4 regions of the Streptacidiphilus sp. PAMC 29251 genome follow, and region 4 is predicted to be linked to each of the others. Evidence: riboswitches for the same ligand, from Rfam matches in the RefSeq annotation. Region 4 holds a riboswitch; each other region holds the start of a gene.
What was found. Region 4 has a riboswitch for cyclic di-AMP ahead of ACXKR8_RS45090 (glycoside hydrolase family 16 protein). Riboswitches for the same ligand answer to the same signal wherever they lie in the genome.

Region 1 (4,143 bases), 6.6 Mb from region 4:
TGGTCCGGGCCGAGCCGGAGGGCCGTCCGGTGGTGGTGGTGTCCACCGACCGCGAGGTCGCCGACGGCGTCCGCAAGGCGGGGGCCCGCCCCGTCCCCTCGGCGATGCTGCTGAAGCGGCTGATCCGCACCTGAGGGCTGCAGAGTCGCACCTGAGGGCGGGGGTCAGGGCTTCAAACCTCTTACCTGTACCGGACATTAGGGGCATTACCGGCCGGACTCCCCGGCGGGGGCGACAAGCTCACATGTTCCTCACTAGTGTCTCCCTTCGAACTTCTGTGTCGTCCTGAAGGGAACCCGGCTCCGTGGTCTCACACCGTCGTTTGAAGCAGCCAGGCCGTGCCCGCGTGACCATCCTCACGGCTGCGGCGGCCACGGCGGTCGCGCTGGCGGCGCAGACCGCGGCCAGCGCGGCGCCGGCCACCACGACGGGCCAGGCCAAGACGCAGGTCGACGCGGACCGCAACGCGGCCGCGGCGGCGACGGAGCAGTACGACGGGGCGCAGGCCCAGCAGCAGGCGCTGCAGAAGAAGGTCAACAACCTGCAGGACGAGATAGCCCGTCAGCAGGCCGTGGTGAACAAGGAGATGGCGGTCCTGGGCGCGGTGGCCAGCGCGCAGTACCGGGACGGTTCGGTGGACCCGGCGGTGCAGCTGATGCTCTCCGCGGACCCGACCGAGTACCTGAACCGCGCCTCCGACGAGGACCAGGTCAACAGCAACCAGGCAGCGCTGATGGACCAGTTGGTGGCGCAGCAGCACGCGCTGGCGGCCGAGAAGGCCGAGGCGGCCCAGGAGCTGGGCGCCCAGCAGGTGCTGCTGAAGCAGATGCAGAAGTCCAAGGCGGCCATCGCCGCCAAGCTCAAGCACGCCCAGGCGATCCTGGACTCCCTCACCCCGAAGCAGCGCACCCAGGTGAACACCGGCGGTGCCGGGGGCGGCGGCTTCACTCCGCCCTCGTCCGGCAGCAGTTACATGTCGGTGTCCGACATCGACCTCTCCGGGATCTCCCCGGCGGCCCGTACCGCGATGCTGGCCGCGATGAGCAAGGTCAATGTGGCCCCCTACGTCTCCGGCGGCTCAGGACCCAGTGTGTTCGACTGCTCGGGCCTGGTGATGTGGGCCTACGGCAAGGCCGGCATCTCCCTGCCGCACTACTCGTACTCGGACGAGACGGTGGGCACCGGGGTGTCCTACGCGGACCTCAAGGTCGGCGACATCATCGTGAACATGGGCGGCGACCACGTGGGCCTCTACGCCGGGAAGGGGATGCTGCTGAGCGCTCCCCACCCGGGGCTCACGGTGGACATCCAGCCGCTGTCCTATTTCGGCACCATCGTTGCCATTCGCCGCTTCTGACGGTTATTTACTCGACTGTGACTCACGTCACACGCGTTGCTGCCGTCTCGACCAGATGACCGATTTGGGTGCCATGTCGTCATCGGATGGTCATTCAGCGACTACGTTCAGTCGCCGACCCGATGCTCTTTCGAAACCTAAAAGAGTTTTTACTTACAAGGATTTGAATAGATCACGTTCGGGTCACTAGTGTCAGCGATCGAACCACCGCGAAGTCGATCACCCAGCAGGGTGGCAGCGGCGGTTTCCGCCGAGTTCGACCGCACGGCAGGCTGTTCCGCATCCAGCGGGGCACGCTGGATCAGCCGTCAGTTCGGAGCCGGGGAACCAAGTTCCCTCGGGGTGAATCGACGCCAGGCCGGTCCGCCGGTGAAGCGTCGTAGGGCACGTCTTCCAGCCCGAACCCGTCAGCTCACCCGGTAGGCGGCCGTAGGAAGAAGGAGCTCGCCTTCGTGGCGTCCCATCGTCGTCCGAAAAGTCCCAGCCGATCGCGGATAACCGTGCTTACCGCTGCTGCAGCCACCACCGTCGCGCTCGGCGCGACCGCCACCCAGTCGGCGCAGGCGGCACCCAAGCAGACCACGGCGCAGCTCAAGGCAGAGATAGACCAGCAGAACCAGGACGCCGACAAGGCGATCCAGCAGTACGACGCCGCGCAGTCGCAGCAGCAGACACTGCAGAAGCAGGTCAACACCCTGCAGGACCAGGTGGCCCGCCAGCAGGCCTCGGTCAGCGCCAAGTCCGCCGCGCTCGGCGCGGTCGCCAGCGCGCAGTACCGCAGCGGGTCGATCGACCCCTCGGTGCAGCTGATGCTGTCCGCGAACCCCACCGAGTACCTGAACCAGGCCTCCACGATGAGCCAGGTGACCGGTAGCCAGGCCGCGCTGCTCGACTCGCTGACGGCTGAGCAGAAGACGCTGAACCGTGAGAAGGCCGACGCCGAGAGCAAGCTGAAGGCGCTCGACGCCACCAGCAAGCAGCTCGCCGCGGCCAAGGCCTCCGTGCAGCAGAAGCTCGCCGCGTCCAAGGCCCAGCTCGCCTCGCTGACCGCCGCCCAGCGCGCCGCGGTCACCAAGCTGCAGAACGCCGGCACCACCAGCCACAGCAGCGGCAGCTCCAGCACCGGCAGCACCACGTACAGCCCCGGCTCCACCAAGGCCGGCTCCGGTGCCGCGATGGCGGCCTTCCACGCCGCGCAGACCCGCCTCGGCGACCCGTACGTCTACGGGGCCACCGGGCCCAACTCCTTCGACTGCTCCGGCCTGATGCAGTGGGCCTTCAAGCAGGCAGGCGTGTCGATCGGCCGCACCACCTACGACCAGGTGGACGTCGGCTCCGCCGTCGGCTCGGTCTCCGACCTCCAGATCGGCGACCTGATCTTCTTCAACGGCGACTCGCACGTCGGCATGTACGCGGGCGGCGGCATGGTCCTGCACGCTCCGCACACCGGCACCGTCGTCAAGTACGAGGCGCTGACCACCATCGGCTCCATCTACGCCATGCGCCGGGTCTGAGCCACACCCCGGACTCTCCGCAGGTCTTCCCCCTTCTCAGAGGCTGTCGCCGGCCCGTCCCCGGCGACAGCCTCTGAGTTTTCTGCTGGGCGAAAAAAGAAAATGGTTCTGGTGGGTCTGTCGTGTCGATCCGTGGCGGCGCCGTTCGACCTGGGATAGAGAGGGTCGGGAAGCGGCCCCCGAGTGAGGAGACTGACGATGGCGAAGTACATGCTGATCATGCGCGGCACGGACGAGTCCATGGCGAAGATGATGGAGACGCCCTTCGAGGAGATGCTCGAGACGGTGGGCCGCTTCAATGAGGAGCTGATCCGGGCCGGCGTGCTGGTCGCCGCCGAGGGCCTGGACGACCCGTCCCAGGGCGTGGTGGTCGACTTCAGTGCGGAGACCCCGGTGGTCACCGACGGCCCCTACGGCGAGACCAAGGAGCTGTTCGGCGGCTTCTACCTGATCGACGTCGCCTCCAAGGAGGAGGCGGTCGAGTGGGCCAAGCGGCTGCCCGCCCTCCCCGGCTCCAAGTGCGAGGTCCGCCGGGTGCCGAGCATCGACGAGTTCCCGCAGGACAACGAGTGGATCACCAAGGAGCGGGCGTGGCGCGAGCGGACCGGCCAGATCTGACACCCCCCGCGGCCGACGACGGCCCGGCGGGCGGGGGCCCGCCGGGCGACACTGCGGCCCGGCGGGCCCTGGAGGCGGTCTGGCGGATCGAGTCCGCCCGGATCATCGGTGCGCTGACCCGCTACACCGGGGACTTCGCCCTCGCCGAGGACCTGGCCCAGGAGGCGCTGGCGGAGGCACTGGTGGCCTGGCCGCGCGACGGTGCGCCGGCCAGCCCGGTGGGCTGGCTGCTGGCGACCGCACGCCGGCGCGCCATCGACGGCTTCCGCCGCAGGTCCGCCCTGGAGCAGCGGTACGCCGGCCTGGCCGGCCGGCTGGCCGAGGGCGAGTTCAGCGCGGGCGTGCAGGCCCCCGCGCCGGGCCGGTCGGAGCAGGACCTGCTCTGGGATCCCGACCACGTCCCGGACGACGTCCTCGCGCTGATGTTCACCGCCTGCCACCCGGTGCTCTCGCCCGAGGCCCGGGTGGCGCTCACCCTGCGCGTGGTCGGCGGGCTGTCCAGCGAGGAGATCGCCCGGGCGTTCCTGGTGCCCACCGCGACCGTCCAGGCCCGGATCACCCGGGCGAAGAAGACCATCGCCGCGGCCCACGTGCCGTTCGAACTACCGCCGCCGGAGGAGCGGCCGGCCCGGCTCGGCGCCGTGCTGAGCGTCG
Region 2 (4,143 bases), 7.7 Mb from region 4:
GGCTACGGCATCTGGGCCAACCAGCAGCCCGAGTCCGGACAGGGCCCGGCGGTCGGTACCGCCGTGTTCAACCACCTCACCGAGAGCAACAACTTCGTCAACATCCAGAACACCACCTCGACGTTCACGATCACTGTGAACCCGTAGCACGGAGCAACAGCAGTGCCCCGGAGGCAGAACGCTTCCGGGGCACTGCTGTTACTGCTGTCAGGCCGGGAGGCCGACACCGACCGCCGCGACCGTGGCCGTGACCACGGCCAGGGTGTCGGTGACCAGAGCGGTCAGTGCGGCGGTGACCGCGGCGACATCCGTCGCCTGTACCGCGGCGACCAGCGCGGCGGCGTCCTTCTGCAGCGTGGCCAGCGCGTCCGGAACACTCGCCGGGACGGGCACGGGTACGGGCAGCGGCGGCACCGGGGCGGACACCGGCGGCACCGGCACCGGAACGGGCAGCGGCGGCGCGGGAATCGGCAGGCCGTGGATCGGAGCCGACTTCACCGGGGCCTTCACTGGAGCCTTGACCGGAGCCTTCGCCAGGACCTTGGACGGCGCCGCCGGAACGGCCGGCGCGGCCGGCAGCGCGGTGGTGAGGACCTTGCCCGCGCTGGTCAGGGTGGCGAGCTTGGCCTGCAGGTCGGCCGGCGACGGAGCCGGCGCGGTGGCGGTGGCGCTCGACACGAGGCTCGACACGGCCTCGGTCACGCCGCCCAGCGCACCGAGCGCGCCCAGGGTCGCGGCCGGATCGGGGGCCGCGGGCAGTGCTGCCTGCGGCTGCACGGACGTGCCGTGGTCCACCGGAGTGGCGGACGCGCTGGGCACAACAGCACCCGTGATCACCGTCGAGGCCAGGACAGCACAGGCGAGCGTGGTGCGAATGCGAACGATACGCATGGAAAAACCCTTACTTCGGAACTGAGTGGGACAGTCCCACGGTCACCTTGCTCACTACACTCGGCAACCGGACGCACCCATACGGTGATCGGCCCCTTCATTGCGGCCCAGGTCACATCGCCGTCCTTCGATTGAATGAAAACGAAGATCATCAGTGACCGGCGGCTGATGAGTACTGACTGTGCGTGGACTGTGTGTGGCAGCTCACTCGACTGGAGCGTGGTCTAGACCACAAAGATCACCTCTGGCGGGGTGGTTCGGTGCCAGCAGGGGCCTGAATACAGGCTTAATACCGCCGGTAACAGTGCTCTGATCTGGGACTTTGCTGGGATCGTTGATGTCCGGGGGTTTGTTGCCTACGGTCGAAGACGTGCACTGAGCACCTCCCGGGTTCGCCCGCTTTCGCTTGATGTCTCCGCCTCCACCTGTCCGGTAGGCGGTCAGCAGCGGGCCCCGGGGACGGCCACCGGCCGTCCTCCTGTCACGTCGCGGCGTACCTGTAGCGCGCCTCCTGCGCGCCGACGCCGACGCCGTGCTGACCCCGGGACCTGTCGAAAGGACTCCATGAACTTCCGTCACGCCACCGCCACCACCGCTGCCACCGCCACCACCAGGAAGAACCGCCTGCGGGCGGCCCTGGCCGTCGGCGTGGTCGCCGCCGTCCCGGTGGTCGGCCTGGTCAGCGCGACCGGCGCCTCGGCCGCGGACTCCTCCACCTGGGACAAGGTCGCCAGCTGCGAGAGCACCAACAACTGGTCCGCCAACACCGGCAACGGCTTCTACGGCGGCCTGCAGTTCACCCCCTCCACCTGGGCCGCCTTCGGCGGCACCGCCTACGCCGCCTCCGCGGACCAGGCCAGCCAGGGCCAGCAGATCGCCGTCGCCGAGAACGTCCTGGCCGCCCAGGGCCCCGGCGCCTGGCCCGTCTGCGGCCCCGAGGCCGGCCTCACCGCCGGCGGCACCCCCGCCACCGTCGACACCACGACCCCGGCCACCAGCACCCCGGCCGCCACCAGCGACGACACCGCCCCGGCCGCGACGAGCACCCCCAGCACCGACACCAGCACCAGCACCGAGAGCGCCCCCGCGGCCACCGGCGCCGGCAGCTACACCGTCCAGTCCGGCGACACCCTGGGCTCCATCGCCGCCGCCCACGGCACCGACTGGCAGTCCCTGTACAGCGCCAACCAGAGCGTGATCGGCGCCGACGCCGACACCATCTACCCCGGCCAGACCCTCACCATCGGCTAGTCCCAGAGCAGTCGAGCAACACCCGCTGCGGCGCGGCACCCATACCCCCGGGTGCCGCGCCGCAGTGTTAAACGTGACGGACGTCATACTCAGTTGTAGTTTGCTGCCCGGTGTGCGTATGTTTCTGCTCGCCGCACTTAAGCGGAACAGACAAATCCGGAACGCCGAGTCCTGCCGCCGGAGACGTCGAAGACCCACACACCGCACCACGGCAGGAGCGGGGGAACCAGGTTTGCCGCTGTGATCGGCGCTCTTCTCTGAGCGTCTGTCATCACAGCTAGGGGTGAAGCCGTGCAGCGCACGGCCGGGCAACTCCAGCCCGAATCCGACAGCTCACCTCGCAGGCGTGGGAGAGGAACGCTGTTCCATGCTGTCCACCAACGGGCGCCACCGCGCCGTCAAGTCCCGCCGTAGCCGTACCCAGCGTCTGATCGCCTCGGCCGGACTGACCGGTGTCGGGCTCGCCATCCCGCTCGTGAGCGCCACCAGCGCCTCGGCCGCGACCGTCAGCACCTGGGACGCCGTCGCCAACTGCGAGAGCACCGGCAACTGGGCCATCAACACCGGCAACGGCTACTACGGCGGCCTGCAGTTCTCCGCCGACACCTGGGCGGCCTACGGCGGCACCCAGTACGCGTCCAGCGCCGACCAGGCCACCAAGAGCCAGCAGATCGCCGTCGCCGAGAAGGTGCTCGCCTCCCAGGGCCCCGGCGCCTGGCCGGTCTGCGGCCCCCAGGCCGGTCTGACCGCCGGCGGCGCTCCCGCCAACGTCGACACCTCCTCCTCGGGCTCCTCCAGCAGCTCCTCGGACTCCAGCTCGGCCTCCACCCCCAGCTCGACCTCCAGCTCGAGCTCGGACGACTCCGCGTTCGCCAACAAGGTGAAGGCTGCCGCGAACGCGGCGTCGACCTCCACCTCGTCCTCCTCCTCGACCGCGGGCACCTACACCGTGGTCGCCGGCGACTGGCTCTCCACCATCGCCCAGAAGGAGAACGTCTCCGGCGGATGGCAGCGTCTCTACGCCCTCAACCGGGGCACCCTCACCGAGGGCCCGGACGTCATCTACCCCGGTGAGCAGATCAAGCTGGGCGGGGCGGCCACGACGCCCAGCTCCACCCCGTCCAACGACTCGTCGTCCAGCGCCACCGACTCCAGCGCCTCGACCTCCACGGACGACTCCTCGTTCGACGCCAAGGTGGAGGCCGCTGCCGGCGGCCAGTCCAGCTCCTCGGACAGCAGCTCGGCCAGCACCTCGGCGACCAGCTCCGACAGCAGCGCCTCCTCGGCTTCCGACAGCACCGCTTCGGGCAGCATGAGCGCGGCCATCGCCTTCGCCGAGGCCCAGGTCGGCAAGCCCTACGTCTACGGCGGCACCGGCCCCTCGGTCTGGGACTGCTCCGGTCTGACCCAGGCCGCGCTGGCCAAGGCCGGGATCTCGATCCCGCGCACCAGCGAGGACCAGGCCGCGGCCAGCACCCGGGTCTCGCTGGACTCGCTCCAGCCCGGCGACCTGCTGTTCTGGTCCAGCGACGGCACTGCCGCCGGCGCCTACCACGTCGCCATCTACACCGGTAACGGCGGCTACGTCGAGGCCGCCAACCCCAGCGCCGGCGTCAAGACCGACACCATCAGCGACTGGGCCCCGGACTTCGCCGGCCGCATCGGCTGACCCAGTCAGGCTGTGAACGTCACGCGATAAAACCGCCGATGGCCCCTCAGGAAACTGAGGGGCCATCGGCCGTTGTGCTTCCCATGCGGGGAATCAGTCCTTGAAGGCGTCCTTGGCCTTTTCGGCGGCCTGCTTGGCGTCGCCCTTGACCTGGTCGGCCTTGCCCTCGGCCTGCAGCCGCTCGTTGCCCACGGCCTTGCCTGCCGCCTCCTTGACCTTGCCCTTGAGCTTGTCGGCAGTGTTCTTGGCCTTGTCCTCGGTGCTCATGCGGGGCTCCTTCGCTCTCGGGTCTTTGCTGCTCAACCCGCGCCTACCCGAGGTTCCGCAGGGCA
Region 3 (4,143 bases), 3.0 Mb from region 4:
CCGCCTGGGCCTGGGCCTGGGCCGAGGCCTGGGCCGAGGCGCTCGGGGTGGGATCGACCGCGGTGAACGGGGTCTCGCCGGGGAAACCGTAGTGCAGCCGCTCGCGGGCCTGGGCCGTCACATAGGCCGGATCCTGCCAGCGGGCCCGCTCCCGGCGCAGCTCGTCCACCTGGGCCTGGGCCTGCTCGGCGGCGGCGCGCTGCTGGGCGATCTGCGAGCGCTGGGCGATGAACTGCCGGGTCGGGTAGGCCAGCGCGGCGATCAGCGAGCAGAGCACCAGGGCGAGCACCGCGGCGCGGCCGGTGAAACGCGGCCTGCGACTGCCTGCCTTGCTGCTCACGTTCTCGCCCTCCCGTGTCCCTGTGGATGCGCCGGTGCCCCGCCGCCCACCCTAGAGGGTGATCGCGGCGGGGCACCGGTCCAGCACGACGAGTCGTCAGTCGGCGGCGGGCTGGAAGCGCGGGAACGCGCCGCGGCCGGCGTACTCGGCGGCCTCGTCGAGGATCTCCTCGATGCGCAGCAGCTGGTTGTACTTGGCGACGCGCTCGGAGCGGGCCGGGGCGCCGGTCTTGATCTGGCCGCAGTTGGTGGCGACGGCGAGGTCGGCGATGGTGACGTCCTCGGTCTCGCCGGAGCGGTGCGACATCATGCAGCGGAAGCCGCTGCGCTGGGCCAGCTCCACCGCGTCCAGGGTCTCGGTCAGCGAGCCGATCTGGTTGACCTTCACCAGCAGCGCGTTGGCCGCGCCCTCCTTGATGCCGCGGGCGAGGCGGACCGGGTTGGTGACGAACAGGTCGTCACCGACGATCTGCACCTTGTCGCCCAGCTTGGCGGTGAGGGTCTTCCAGCCGTCCCAGTCGTCCTCGAACAGCGGGTCCTCGATGGAGACCAGCGGGTACGCGGCGACCAGCTCGGCGTAGTAGTCGGTCAGCTCGGAGGCGGAGAGCGCCTTGCCCTCGAACTGGTAGGCGCCGTCCTTGTAGAACTCGGACGCGGCCACGTCCAGGGCCAGCGCGACGTCCTTGCCGGGGGTGTAGCCGGCCTTCTTGATGGCCTCGACGATGAGGTCGAGCGCCTCGCGGTTGCTGTCCAGGTTCGGGGCGAAGCCGCCCTCGTCGCCGAGACCGGTGGAGAGGCCGCGCTCCTTCAGCACACCCTTGAGGGTGTGGTAGACCTCGACGCCCCAGCGGACGGCCTCGGAGAACGAGGGCGCGCCGATCGGAGCGATCATGAACTCCTGGATGTCGACGTTGGAGTCCGCGTGCGAGCCGCCGTTGAGGATGTTCATCATCGGGACCGGCAGCACATGGGCGTTGGGGCCGCCCAGGTAGCGGAACAGCGGCAGGTCGCTGGCCTCGGAGGCGGCGTGCGCCACGGCGAGCGAGACGCCGAGGATGGCGTTGGCGCCGAGCGAGGACTTGTCCGGGGTCGCGTCCAGGTCCAGCATCGCCTGGTCGATCAGGCGCTGCTCGGTGGCGTCGTAGCCGATCAGCTCCGGGCCGATCTGCTCGATGACGGCGAGGACGGCCTTCTCGACGCCCTTGCCGCCGTAACGGGACTTGTCACCGTCACGCAGCTCAAGGGCTTCGAAGGCACCGGTCGAGGCGCCGGACGGAACGGCGGCACGCCCGGTGCTGCCGTCGTCGAGGCCGACCTCGACCTCGACCGTGGGGTTGCCTCGTGAGTCGAGGATCTCCCGGGCTACGACGACGTCGATGGACGGCACAGGCATCTCCTTGGGGGAATACTGGGGTGCTTACCCCAAGAGCCTAGCCGCAGCAGAGGGCGTGGCCACCCGGACCGCGCGGGTGTCTCACCAGCCGGAGCCCCTACCCACCAGTAGTTCACCTGGCGGGCAGGGGCCGCGGGCGGGGCAGTCGGAGTCAGCCGACGTCGAGCCGCTGGCCCGGGAAGATCAGGTCCGGGTTGCCGCCGACGGTGGAGCGGTTCTCCTGGTACAGCGCCTTCCAGCCGCCGCCGAGGTGCGCGGAGGCGGCGATGCCGGAGAGGGTGTCGCCCGGCTTGACGGTGTAGTCGCCGTGGCCGGTGCTGTGCGTCGGGGACGCCTGCTGCACCGAGGGGGCGGCGTGCTTCGGGGTGCTGGGGGTGGTCTTCACGCTGTGCGTGCTGCTGCCGGCGCCGCTGTGCTTGCCGGTGCTGGTCTGCTTGGTGGTGCTGTGCGTGGTGGTGGTCTTCTTGGCCGGGGCCTTCTTGGCGGGGGCCTTCTTGGTCGGTGTGGTGCTCACCACCGGCGCGCCGCCGCCCTGGCTCAGTCCGGCCCGGGGTCCGCAGACCGGCCAGGCGCCGGGGCCCTGCGCGGCCAGCACCTTCTCGGCGATGGTGATCTGCTGGCCCTTGCTGGCGTGGTTGGCGGTGGAGGCGTACGCGGTGCCGCCGTACCCGGCCCAGGTCGAGGCCGAGAACTGCAGCCCGCCGTAGTAGCCGTTGCCGGTGTTGATGGACCAGTCGCCCCCGCTCTCGCAACTGGCGACCTTGTCCCAGGTGGACACGGATGCGGCGGAGGCGCTGGTCGCGCCGATCAGCGGCAGCGCTATCCCGGCGGTGCCGAGACTCGCGGTGGCCACCAGACGCGCGGTGCTGCTGCTGCGGGGCTTGCGATGGCGACCGGCGACAGGGGTGGTGAAGAGCATGGCAGGGTCCCTCTCCGACGCCTGCGAGGTGAGCTGTCGGGTTCGGGCCGGTAGGTAGCCCGGACGCTTGACGCGTCTTCACCCCGAGCCGCAGCCTTGTGAACTGCGGCGACTTACCTGGGTCCCCCGCTCCTGCCCAATCAAAGAGTGTGGGTTCCGCCCCCCGGCTGGACAGGACTCGGCGTCCCGAAGGGCAGTCGCCCGCGCATGCGGGCGTGCCGGAAGGCTAGACATATGAACTGCATAACCACAAGCCCCGTCCCTTCACTGAAGTAGGGAGAAAGCTCCCAATTCACTCCAGTGGTCGATCACGCAGTCGTCCGCAACTCCCGCACCCACCAGGCGCTTCCGCCGCCGCTCGTCCCCGCCCGCGAATCCGACGAAATCCACCCCGGCGCCGGCCGCCGCCTCGACATCGGTGACCGCGTCCCCGATCAGCACCGCGTCAGCGGCGCTGCCCCGCACCGCGGCCACCGCCCGGTCCAGCAGATAGGGGCGGGGCTTCATCAGCGCCGGGTCCGCGGGGCGGCCGAAGACCCGCCCCCGCAGCAGCTCCGCCAGCGGCTCCCGGCGCCGCAGGTACGCTTCCACCGCGGCGGTCGCGTTATTGCTGACCACGGCCACCGACCGGCCCGAGCGCAGCAGCCGCAGCACCGCGTCCACGGCGTCCGGCGTCTCCGCGGCGGTGCCGACGGCCTCCTGCTCGGCCTCGGCCAGCCGGCCGTCCAACTGCCGGGTGAGCGCCTTGATCTCCGGCTCGGACAGGCCCTGGCCGCCGAGCGCCTTGGCCAGGCCGTCCAGCAGGCCGTGCGGATCCTCGGTGCCCGCCAGCTCGCCGGGGAGCCGGACGCCCTGCGCGTCGAGCTCGCGCAGCAGCTTCCGGGCCACCCCCGGCGCCGGGTGCCCGGCGAACACCGAGCAGACCGGACCGTCGAAGTCCAGCAGGACCACCTTCGCCCGCTCCACCTTCGCTGCTGCCGGGGCTCGTTGCGGTGACACGACGGATGGCTCGCTCTCAGTCTCTGGGGTCTCGGTGCAGTTGGACGCCATAGCGTTCGGCCTTTACCCACCAGGACTCGAAGAACGCCTGGACCGTGCGGACGAACTTGGAGTCGACATGGTTGGGCAGGGCGTGTCGAGTACGCCAGAAAAGCTTACTGTCCAGGCCGGCCAGGTCGTCGATCCGGTACTCCTCGCCACCGATGTCGACCGACCGCTCCGTCAGCTGGTAGAAGCCCTCCAGCACCTCGTTCCCGTTCAGCACGTACAACTTGGTCATCGGCGGAAAGGGTACGGCTCGAACCTCCACCTTCGGGTTGCCTTCGACCAACTGGAAGGTGCGCAGGTTGTCCACCGCCGCCTGCAGGCTGGCCACCTGGGTCTGCGTGATGAGCTGCAGCCGGGCCAGCGGACGGTGGTCGTCGGGATGGCCGATGACCCGCGGAAAGGTGGGCGTGGCCGAGTAGTTGGAGACCAGCAGCCGGATCCGGAA
Region 4 (4,143 bases):
GTCCGGCTGGTTGGCCTCGGTCAGCACGAAGGAGGGCATCACCGCGGTAGCCCGCTGGGCGAACAGCGCGACCGCGCCGGTCCCGTCGATGCCTTCCGGCTCCACCGGCAGCGGCGGGACGACCAGCAGGTGCTCGCCGGGCACGTCCAGCGGCTGTCGGCTCGTGGCCAGCACGCTGACCTGCGGGCAGTTGCGCAGCAGCAGTCCGGCCAGCGCGGCGCAGGCGTCGACCAGGTGCTCGCAGGTGTCCAGCACCAGCAGCACGGTACGTCCGGCCAGGTGGTCGGTGAGCTGCTCCAGGGCGGTCCTGGCGGCCTGTTCGGGGAGGCCCAGCACGGCGCAGACCGTCCGGGCCAGCAGGTCGGGGTCCTTGAGGGCGGACAGCTCGGCCAGGAAGACGCCGTCGGGATAGGCCCCGCGCAGGTCGGGCAGGGCGCGCAGGGCGATCCTGGTCTTGCCGACCCCACCCGGACCGGTCAGCGTGACCAGCCGAGAAACCGCCAGCAGCCGCTGCAGCGAGGCAAGTTGATCCGCCCGGCCGACAAAGCCCGTGACCTCGGCGGGCAGATCACCGGCACGCCTCCAGGGAGCGTTCCCGCCCGGAACAGCCGTGCTCATGCTCCCAACGTACAGGCGCGGGCCGGGCGGTGACAGGGAATCAGAGTGGCATATGCCAAAAATTGGCCTCCCGGCTCAGCGGTAGACCCGGACGTAGTCGGCGGCGAAGCTGATCGGTGCCGTGCCGGAGGGGGGGGTGGTACTGCCCGGCGCTGACCGAGAGGCTGAGGTTCAGGTAGGCCGACCAGCCGGTGCCGACGCCGGTGTGGTCCGAGTAGACCTTGGTGCCGTTGACGTACCAGTCGACCGAGTCGGCGCCGTAGTAGGTGCCGATGGTCACCCAGCTGTCCGGGCTGACGGCACTGGCGTCGGTGTAGTAGTCGTGGGCGGCGTTGACGTGGTTGGACAGCTCCAGCAGGTGCGGGTTGTCCGGGTGGTACTCGAAGGAGTCGATCTCGCCGTTGCCGTCCTTCCAGGTCCACAGCGCCGGCCAGGCGCCGGTGCCGGACGGGAGCTTGACCCGGGCCTCGGCGTAGTCACCGGTCTTGACCTGGAAGCCCTGGGTCGAGCCCTCGGTGGTGAGCTGGCCGGTGGTCCAGGCCTGCTTGCCGTTCTCCAGGGTGGTCGAGGACGGGGTAGCGGTGAAGGTGGCGACACCGTCGGCCACGGTCACGGCGTTGGGGCTGAGCCAGTCGAGCTTGTTGTCGTTCGGGTTGTGGCTCCCGTACTGGAACGCGGTGCTGGTGCTGCCGACCCAGCGGCTGCCCCAGGCGATGGGTCCGCTGAACTCGTCGGACCAGGCCAGCGACTTCCCCGGCACGGGCGCGGCCCCGGTCACGGGCGCGGTGGGGGTGGGTGTCGGGGTCGGCGTGGGGGTCGGCGTCGGGGTCGGCGCGGGTGTGGCCGGCGTGGTGGTCGGGGCGGCGGCGGACACGGCGGCGGACACCGTCAGCGTCCGGGAGGGGAGGTTGTGCCAGGCGCCCGAGGCGTCCTGCCAGAAACCGAACTCGGTGTAGCTGCCGGCCGACAGCGTGCGGCTGCCGGTGGTGATCGAGACGCCGCCGGGGCAGATCCGGACGTTGGACGCGGAGCCGGGGAAGTCCAGGTTGGCACCGGCCGCGTCCCGGACGCCCACGCCCAGGGTCCTGGCCGTGAAGCAGGAGCCGGAGTGGACGGTGAGGGCCGCGCGGGCGGGGGCGCCGGCGGTCATGGTGGCGGGGGTGAGCCGGTCCTGGGTGACGCCGGAGGCCGCGGGGGCCGCGGCGGCCGTGTTGGCCGTTCCCGCGAGCGGGATGGCGGCCAGGGCGGCCGCGCCGGCTATCGCGCCGAAGCGCGCAGGGGTGATCGACAGGGGCATGGCAGGGCCTCGTGACGCCTACGAGGTGAGCTGTCGGGTTCGGGCCTGAGGAAGCCCGGCCGCCTGGGGAGCGGCTTCACCCCGAGCCGGTACCCACCTGCCCGTGCGGGCGTGGGTACGGCAACTGACCTGGTTCCCCCGCTCCTGTCCGAGTTCGGTGCTCGGGTTCCCGCCGGCGAGCGGACAGGACTCGGCGTCCCGGCGACGGGGTCCGCCCACGGCGGAACCTGCAGGCTAGGCAGGCGAACGTGGATTCGACAATGCAATGTGCGTCTACTCACACCCGCCTCCAAAAGGGCTTGAGCGAGCCTCGAAACGGTGGTCATAATGTTCTAACGCAAAGATATTTATGCACTAGTTCAATAGAGAGCAGGGAATCTGTGGCCACCGCCGCCTACCAGCCGACCGAACGCACCGTCCCCACCCGCAGTCGGGAGCGTGCCTCCTACGACCGTGAGCTGGTTCACTCGATCCTGGACGAGGGCTATGTCTGCCACCTCGGCTTCGTCCGGGACGGCGCCCCGGTCGTGCTCCCCACGCTCTACGGCCGGATCGGCGAACGGCTGTACCTCCACGGCTCCACCGGATCCCGTCCGCTGCGCGGAGCCGCCGACCCCGGCCTCGCGGTCTGCCTGACCGTGACCCATGTGGACGGCCTGGTCCTGGCCCGCTCCGCCTTCCACCACTCGCTCAACTACCGCTCGGTCGTCGTCCACGGCACCGCGCACCAGGTGGTGGACCCGGCCGAGCGCGCCGAGGCCCTGGACGCCCTGGTGGAGCAGGTGGTCGCGGGACGGTCGCAGGACTCCCGCCGCGCCGACGCCAAGGAACTGGCCGCGACCGCGGTGATCCGGCTGGACCTGGACGAGGTCTCCGCCAAGGTCCGCACCGGCGGCCCCGTGGACGACGCCGAGGACCTCGCCCTTCCGTACTGGAGCGGTGTGGTCCCGGTCACTCGCGGCCACGGCACACCGGTCCCGGCCGAGGACCTCGCACCGGGCACCCCGCTGCCGCCGTACCTCGGCGCGGGCTGAGTCGGGGGTGCGGCGCTGGGCCCGGGGCGTGGCGCGGAGGGCAGGAGGCCCCGGTTCGGTGGGCGCGGGGATGGGGGCACAAGGTCCCTAGGGCGGCGACGTTGATCGTGTGAGGGTGGATGTACGGGCGAAAAGTTCACGCCCGTGGCGACCGGCCTGAGTCCACGGCCGGTGAGCCCCTCGACTGTTGCCTGCGGGAGATACCCGGCGAGCGGTCGTGGCCGTTGACGACGTGTTCGTCGTAGATCCCTCAGGAGAGTCATGCAGCAGCTCAAGTCCCGCACGCCCGCAGGTCTGACCGCCTACCTGGTGATCGCCTCGACCGTGGTGCTGGGCACGGCGGTGGGCGCCCCCAGCGCCCAGGCCCACGCGGCACCGGCGCGAATAACCGGCTCGGCGGCGGCCAAGGCGGCTGAGGCCAAGGCAGCTGGGTCGACCAAGGCGGCTGGGGTCAAGGCGGCCAAGGCCGCAGCGCCCGCCAAGACCGCTGCCGGCCGCGCACCGGCGCAGAAGAGCTATCCGAACAACCTGGAGGGCTGGATCTCCGAGGCCCGCGCCGTCCTGGCCGCGCACGGGGACCATGTCCCCAACGCCCATGCCATCAAGGCCCGTGCGATGACCGAGTCCAGCGGCAACCCCCGCGCCGAGAACCACTGGGACGGCAACCAGGCCCTGTACGGGGGTACTTACGGTCTGATCCAGACCATCAAGCCGACCTTCGCCGAGTGGTCGCTGCCCGGGCACAAGGACATCCTGGACCCGGTCGACTCGATCATCGCCGGCGTCCGCTACGCCAATGACCGCTACGGCTCCTTCGACAGCGTCGCCTACGGCAAGCAGGGCTACTGACCTGTTACAACGATGGACTTCCACGGCCGTAGCGTCGGCTGTCGGAAACCCCTGGCTCCGGCCCATCTGAGCTGATCCATCATCAGATGCGCAGTCCTCTTCATCATCCCAGGTGGGATGGCTGGTGCGAAAACTTCCGCCGCAGCGCGCCGACGGGATCGCGCGGAGAGTCTTGACGCACCCGGTGCCGAGTGCCTCAATGTCCGTTACAACGTTGGACTCCCTCCCCACCCAGGAGCACCCCCATGCGTAGAAGCGGATCCACAGGCGACCGGTTACGACGTGGCCCATGGCGAAGGGCTCTCCTCGCGGCCGGTGCGGCGCTGGCGCTCGTCCTCGGCGTAC

Region 1: another riboswitch for cyclic di-AMP. It lies ahead of ACXKR8_RS13240 (C40 family peptidase); the one in region 4 lies ahead of ACXKR8_RS45090 (glycoside hydrolase family 16 protein).
Region 2: another riboswitch for cyclic di-AMP. It lies ahead of ACXKR8_RS08455 (transglycosylase family protein); the one in region 4 lies ahead of ACXKR8_RS45090 (glycoside hydrolase family 16 protein).
Region 3: another riboswitch for cyclic di-AMP. It lies ahead of ACXKR8_RS30905 (transglycosylase family protein); the one in region 4 lies ahead of ACXKR8_RS45090 (glycoside hydrolase family 16 protein).

The regions. Positions count from the first base shown of each region.
Region 1 is NZ_CM135725.2:2,835,034-2,839,176, reverse strand. Features, by position in the region: partial or broken gene ACXKR8_RS13250 (NYN domain-containing protein) at 1-134, shown strand, start outside; gene ACXKR8_RS13245 (C40 family peptidase) at 347-1,357, shown strand; cyclic di-AMP (ydaO/yuaA leader) riboswitch at 1,642-1,799, shown strand; gene ACXKR8_RS13240 (C40 family peptidase) at 1,858-2,871, shown strand; gene ACXKR8_RS13235 (YciI family protein) at 3,070-3,489, shown strand; gene ACXKR8_RS13230 (RNA polymerase sigma factor) at 3,462-4,143, shown strand, end outside.
Region 2 is NZ_CM135725.2:1,769,816-1,773,958, reverse strand. Features, by position in the region: gene ACXKR8_RS08470 (CARDB domain-containing protein) at 1-147, shown strand, start outside; gene ACXKR8_RS08465 (hypothetical protein) at 208-891, opposite strand; gene ACXKR8_RS08460 (transglycosylase family protein) at 1,456-2,142, shown strand; cyclic di-AMP (ydaO/yuaA leader) riboswitch at 2,332-2,504, shown strand; gene ACXKR8_RS08455 (transglycosylase family protein) at 2,510-3,811, shown strand; gene ACXKR8_RS08450 (CsbD family protein) at 3,905-4,078, opposite strand.
Region 3 is NZ_CM135725.2:6,467,373-6,471,515, reverse strand. Features, by position in the region: gene ACXKR8_RS30915 (FtsB family cell division protein) at 1-340, opposite strand, end outside; gene eno (phosphopyruvate hydratase) at 437-1,726, opposite strand; gene ACXKR8_RS30905 (transglycosylase family protein) at 1,884-2,651, opposite strand; cyclic di-AMP (ydaO/yuaA leader) riboswitch at 2,655-2,809, opposite strand; gene ACXKR8_RS30900 (HAD family hydrolase) at 2,916-3,650, opposite strand; gene ACXKR8_RS30895 (winged helix-turn-helix domain-containing protein) at 3,667-4,143, opposite strand, start outside.
Region 4 is NZ_CM135725.2:9,440,177-9,444,319, forward strand. Features, by position in the region: gene ACXKR8_RS45085 (ATP-binding protein) at 1-618, opposite strand, end outside; gene ACXKR8_RS45090 (glycoside hydrolase family 16 protein) at 659-1,915, opposite strand; cyclic di-AMP (ydaO/yuaA leader) riboswitch at 1,930-2,075, opposite strand; gene ACXKR8_RS45095 (pyridoxamine 5'-phosphate oxidase family protein) at 2,296-2,949, shown strand; gene ACXKR8_RS45100 (transglycosylase SLT domain-containing protein) at 3,211-3,798, shown strand; gene ACXKR8_RS45105 (arabinofuranosidase catalytic domain-containing protein) at 4,044-4,143, shown strand, end outside.